Linked DNA regions of Bradyrhizobium sp. WD16. The protein of the gene in region 1 binds, or shares a complex with, the protein of each later gene. Links are inferred from orthologs where the notes say so. Each region holds a gene or a part of one and is shown on either strand. Other genes may lie near its edges.

The links. The genes of interacting proteins can lie anywhere in the genome.
Region 2: the proteins of dapF (region 1) and DB459_RS08200 are in contact, whole or in part, in a solved structure (PDB 5YGU), measured with the Escherichia coli proteins. The link is inferred for Bradyrhizobium sp. WD16 from one-to-one orthologs.

The regions. Positions count from the first base shown.
Region 1 is NZ_CP028908.1:2,065,624-2,068,819, reverse strand. What follows is about bases 135-3,074. They hold dapF (diaminopimelate epimerase), read right to left. Parts: upstream 2,065-3,074; coding sequence 1,204-2,064; downstream 135-1,203. Other genes in these bases: DB459_RS09565 (GyrI-like domain-containing protein), read left to right, coding at 2,291-3,067; mtaB (tRNA (N(6)-L-threonylcarbamoyladenosine(37)-C(2))-methylthiotransferase MtaB), read right to left, coding at 135-1,142. Outside these bases: more of mtaB, read right to left, coding at 1-134; DB459_RS09560 (SIMPL domain-containing protein), read left to right, coding at 3,076-3,196. UniProt on the Escherichia coli protein: Involved in the succinylase branch of the L-lysine biosynthesis and in the biosynthesis of the pentapeptide incorporated in the peptidoglycan moiety. Catalyzes the stereoinversion of LL-2,6-diaminopimelate (L,L-DAP) to meso-diaminopimelate (meso-DAP).
Region 2 is NZ_CP028908.1:1,770,505-1,773,215, reverse strand. It holds DB459_RS08200 (RNA pyrophosphohydrolase), read right to left. Parts: upstream 1,753-2,711; coding sequence 1,249-1,752; downstream 1-1,248. Other genes in the region: DB459_RS08195 (divergent polysaccharide deacetylase family protein), read right to left, coding at 1,812-2,711; DB459_RS08205 (RNA pyrophosphohydrolase), read right to left, coding at 726-1,229; DB459_RS08210 (F0F1 ATP synthase subunit epsilon), read left to right, coding at 186-596; atpD (F0F1 ATP synthase subunit beta), read left to right, coding at 1-171. UniProt on the Escherichia coli protein: Master regulator of 5'-end-dependent mRNA decay.

The DNA of each region.
Region 1 (3,196 bases):
CGCGCATTCTCGACCAGCACCGCCCGCGTGGCGCCGACTTCGGCGAGCAGCCGGTGCTGCAGGCTTCGCTCGCCGACTGCGCGCAGCCGCGCGGCGCGCTCGCGAATGACATCGCTCTTGACCTGCGGCATGCGGGCCGCCGGCGTGCCCGGCCGCGGCGAATAGGGGAAAACGTGCAGCAGCGACAAGCCGCAATCGTCGACGAGAGCGAGACTGCGCCGGAACATCGCCTCGGTTTCGGTCGGAAAGCCGGCGATCAGATCGGCGCCGAGCACGATATCCGGTCGCAGCCGGCGCAATTGGGCACAGAAGGTCACAGCGTCGGCGCGGGAATGCCGGCGCTTCATCCGTTTGAGTACGAGATCATCGCCCGCCTGCAGCGACAGATGCAGATGCGGCATCAACCGTGACTCGGTAGCGACCAGGTCGATGAGATCGTGATCGGCCTCGATCGAATCGATCGACGACAGACGCAGCCGCGACAATTCTGGAACGTGGCGCAAGATCTGGCGAGCCAGGGCGCCGAGCCGCGGCGCACCCGGCAGATCGGCGCCGTAACTCGTCAGGTCGACGCCCGTCAGCACGATTTCGGCATGCCCCGTTGCGACCAGCGCGCGCACCTGATCGACCACGGCCCCCATCGGCATCGAACGCGATGGGCCGCGGCCATAGGGAATGATGCAGAACGTGCAGCGGTGATCGCAGCCGTTCTGCACCTGGACGAAAGCGCGCGGCTGCCGGCTGGCGGTGACGAGGTGAGGCACCATCCCGCGCACCGCCATGATATCGGAGACGGCGATCTTGGGCTGAGGCGCCACTGCGGCGAAAGCCTCTCGGGTGGCCCGCCAGGCATTGCCGGCGACCTTGTCGGCGTTGCCGAGCACGCGGTCGACCTCGGCCATGGCGGCGAATTCGGCGCCTTGCGTCTGCGCCGCGCAGCCGGTGACGACGATGCGGGCGTCCGGCCGCTCACGGCGCAGCCGGCGGATACGCTGACGGGCCTGCGCCACCGCCTCGCCGGTCACCGCGCAGGTGTTGACGACGATGGTCTCGCCGAGCCCCTCGGCTTCGGCCGCCTGCTTGATGATCTCCGCCTCGACGGCGTTGAGGCGGCAGCCGAAGGTGATGACTTCAACGGTCATGGCCCTGCTGTCCGCTGGCGTCGCTCCGTCATCCTGGCGTGGCGACGTGTCGTGTCGCCCATCACAGACCGGCGAACAGCGCCGGATCGAAACGGCCTTCGAATTCGAGCTCGGCCGGGCCGGTCATCAGCACATGGTCGTCGCCGTCGCGCCATTCGATCGCCAGATCGCCGCCCGGCAAGGTTACGTTCACCTTGCGGTTGGTGCGGCGCAGCCGCGCCGCCGCCACCGCGGTGGCGCAGGCGGCGGAGCCGCAGGCCCGCGTCAGCCCGACGCCGCGCTCCCAGGTGCGCATGGTGATGTGATCGCGATCGACGATATGGGCCAGAGTGATGTTGGCGCGCTCGGGAAAAATCGGATGGTTCTCGAGCAGCGGGCCGAAGCGGCCGAGGTCGTAGGCGTTGACGTCGTCGACCCAGAAGATCGCATGGGGATTGCCCATGCTCACCACTGACGGGGTGTGCAGCACCGGCGCATCGATCGGTCCGATCTGAAGTTCGATCGCACGGGTGTCGCGGAATTCCTCGGCGAGCGGGATGTCCTGCCAGCCGAACTTCGGCGCGCCCATATCCACCGTATAGAGACCGTCTTCGGGCTGCCAGCAATCGAGCAGGCCGGCCCTGGTCTCGAAGGTCAGCGCGCGCTTGCCGCTTGATTCGAACACCCGCCGCGCCACGCAGCGCATGCCATTGCCGCAGGCCGCGGCCTCCGACCCGTCATTGTTGTAGATACGGATGAAAGCCTCGGTGCCCGGCACCTGGGGTTGCTGCAACACCATCAGCTGGTCATAGGGCAGCGGCCCGGCCACGGCCCGCGCCTCCGCCGGCGTGACGACGCCTGCGCCGTCGCGCAGATCGACGACGACGATCTCGTTGCCGATCCCGTTCATCTTGGCATAGGCGTGGTTGGCGAGTGCGCTCATCGGCAGTCCCGAAGATCCTGTCCCGGAAGTTGTGACGAAGCTGCCCGTTTTTCGGTCAGGCCGGCATCCGTTGCGGCCTTATATGGCCAATCGCTGCGAATTGGCCAGAGCGGCATGCGCCGGCATGTTGCCGCCATGATGGAGTGAGATGTCTCCCCTTGAGCCAATGCGGGGACTGCGTGATAGGGTCGCGCCCGCCTGATCGAGACTGGGGAGACTTCAGTACATGCGCCGCGCCCGCCTTCTTCGCCTTGCCACCATGCCCCTGACTGCCGCCGCGCTGGCCCTGCCCCTGACCGCCGCCGTGCCGCCCGCCCTGGCCCAGGCGCCGGCGCCCGTGACCACGCCGGCACCCGCCCAGGGCCAGGCCCCGAGTGCGACGCCGGCCCCGGCCACCCCGCCAGCCGCCACCCCCGCGCCCGTCGGTTCCGACAAGGCGGCTGCGCCGCCGGCAGCCGCAGCCGGCACCCCAGCCACGCCCGCCCCGACGCCGCCGGCCACCGCCCAGACCCCGCCGCCTGCCGACCAGAAGGTGCAGACCGCCGACCCGTTCGGGGAGGAAACGACCCTCACCGCCAAGACCGTGGTGGCGATGAAGGGGACAGCCAACTGGGATTCCGCTTTCGACACCCTCGTCGACACGCTCAAGAGCCTCGGCGCCTTTCTCGACAAGCAGGGCATCAGGCCGGCCGGGCCGCAGATGATCGTCTACACCTCCACCGACGACACCGGCTTTACCTTCCAGGCCGAGATCCCGGTGGACCAGGAGCCGAAATCGCCGCCGAAGACCATCACGGTGATCAAGTCACCCGAGGGCAAGGCGCTGAAATTCGTCCATCGCGGCTCCTACGACAACATGGACAATACCTATGAGGCCATCACCAATCATCTCGACGACCGCAAGCTGGAAGCCAAGGACACCTTCATCGAGGAATACGTCACCGATCCGCTGAAGACCGAAGAAGACAAGCTGGTCATCAACGTTTTCGTGCCACTGAAATGAGATCGCCGATGCGCTGTGCGCTTATCCTTTGTGCCGCCGTCGCCGTCGCAACGCCCGGCGCGGCCAGGGCCGAAACACCGCCACCGGCGGTGACCGTGACCGGCGAAGCCACCGTTTCGGCCGCACCCG
Region 2 (2,711 bases), 300 kb from region 1 along the record:
GAAATCTTCACCGGCTCGCCGGGCAAGTTCGTCGACCTCGCCGACACCATCAAGGGCTTCAAGGGCCTGTGCGACGGCAAGTATGATCACCTGCCGGAGGCAGCCTTCTACATGGTCGGCACCATCGAAGAAGCCGTCGAGAAGGGCAAGAAGCTCGCGGAAGCGGCGTAAGGCGAAGGCGCATCATGGCCACGTTCCACTTCGACCTCGTATCGCCGGAAAAGATCGCCTATTCGGGAGAGGTCGAGCAGGTCGACGTTCCCGGGCTGGAGGGTGATTTCGGCGTGCTCGCCGGACACTCGCCGCTGGTTGCCAGCGTGCGGCCCGGCATCCTGACCGTCACGGTGAACGGCAAGCACGAGAAGATCATCGTGCTCGGCGGTACCGCCGAAGTCTCCGACAAGGGGCTGACGGTGCTGACCGAGACCGCGACCTCGATCGAGGAGCTCGACCACGCCGCGTTCGCCCAGCAGATCTCCGAGATGGAAGAGCAGCTGAAGGCGGAGGAGGCCGGCGACGAGCTCGATCACGCCATCAGCCGGCTCGATCATTTCAAGGCGATCCAGCAGCAGATCAGCTCGACCGCGATGCATTGAGCGCGCCGATCGGGACGCAAGACGATCGAAAGCCCGGCGTGAGCCGGGCTTTTTGATATTGCTAGTGTCCCGTCTCCGAATGACCGTGCGAGGGTGAGGCAAACGAAGCGGTAATTCGGAGACGGGACACTAGTTGTCCGCCGCAAACGGCGCGAAGGCCGCCGCCACCGCCGCATAGACCTCGCGGCGGAACGGCACCACGAGCTCCGGCACCCGCGCAAGGCGTTCCCAGCGCCAGGCATCGAATTCGGCCGGTTGGCCGTTGCGCACGGCGCAGGGATCGATCTCGCCGTCGTCACCGGCGAAGCGAAGCGCGAACCACTTCTGGCGCTGGCCGCGAAAGACCGCGAGACGGTGTGGTGGTCCGTCGTAAGGCGGAAACTCGTAAGTCAGCCAGCCGGTCTCGCCGAGATAGGCGGTGTCGGCGACGCCGGTCTCCTCCCACAATTCCCGCCGGCTCGTCTCGCGCGGGTCCTCGTCGGCGTCGATGCCGCCCTGGGGCATCTGCCATTCCAGCCCGGGATAGATCACCTCCGGGCCGTCGTCGCGGAAGCGGCGGGCGATCAGCACCTCGCCGCGGGCATTGAACAGGGCAATGCCGACATTGAGGCGATAGGGCTTGCTGGTGATCATGACCGGCGGGGAACGAAGCTCAGCGCGCGTATTTCTTGAATTCCTGCACCACGCGCTCATAGACCGGCCGTTTGAACGGCACGATCAGCTCGGGCAGATTCTCCATCGGCTCCCAGCGCCAGGCGACGAATTCCGGCTTGTGATGGCCGCCGGCCGGGTTGGCGACATCGATCTCGTCGTCGCGGCCGATGAAGCGCATGGCGAACCATTTCTGCTTCTGCCCGCGATAGCGACCCTTCCAGGCGCGGCCGGCGATGGTGCGCGGAATGTCGTAGGTCAGCCAGTCGCCGATTTCGTCGAGCTTCTCGATCGAGCGGGCATTGGTCTCCTCGTAGAGCTCGCGCCGCGCCGCCGCCCAGGTGTCCTCGCCGTGATCGACGCCGCCCTGGGGCATCTGCCAGACATGGCTGTCGTCGACATGCTCGATGCCGCCGGCGCGCCGGCCGATGAAGACAAGACCCTGCGGGTTGATCAGCATGACGCCGACGCAGGTTCGGTAAGGCAGATCGTCGTAACGAGGCATTGCTGGCCCGGCCCTTCTTGGTGTCTTGTCGCGGTGCGCGCCCCGCCCGGCATCGCCGGTCAGCTCGATTTTGATTTGAGCATTACGGTTGTCAACGGCACAAGCAAAATCCCGCGTGCTTCCAGGGTCTTGGACCAGGCCACCAAGCGGTCCAGCGAGACCGGAAGGGCGGCGGCGACGCCCACCGCGCTGCCGCGTTCGCGGGCGATGGTCTCGAGCCGGGCGAGGGCGCGGTCGATCTCGAGCGGCGTCGGCACGCTGTCGATGGTGAGCTCCGCCCGGGCGAAGGGCAATGTGGTGCCTTCGGCGAGCCGGGCGGCGACGCCGCGGGGCGAGACGCCGTCATCGAGATAGGCGAGGCCGCGCCGGGCCGCCTCCTTGATCACCGGCGCCATGGCGCCGTCCATGGCGACAAAACGCGAGCCCATGAAATTGGCGATGCCGACATAGCCGCCGAGGCGGCTGAGATGCCAGGCGAGACGATCGAGATTCTGGTCCGCCGGCAGCGAGGTCATCAATGTGCGCGGACCCGGGTCGTTATCGGGATAGTCGAACGGCTCCATCGGAATCTGGAGCAGGATCTCATGCTTCTGCGCTCGCGCCCGTTCCGCCAGCCTGGCTGGATCGGCGCCGTAAGGCGTGAAGGCAAGGGTCACCGCCGCCGGCAGCTTGACGATGGCGTCATTGGTGCGGGCGGCGCCGATCCCCAGCCCGGCGACGACGATGGCGATGCACGGCATCCTGGCGGCGCGGGCCCGGTCGGCGTCGCTGCCGGCGGCGTAGGCGCGGAACGGCGTCAGTGCGCCCGCGGTGATCGGCACCGGACCGTAGCGGGAGGTCTCGACGAGGCGCGGATCGACGCCGCTGCCGAGCGTCGTCGGGACCGCATCGGCGCCGTCGCCGCTCCTGCCGGCGCCGCCGCTGCCGGGATTGGCGACGACGACGTCATGCTGCGTGCC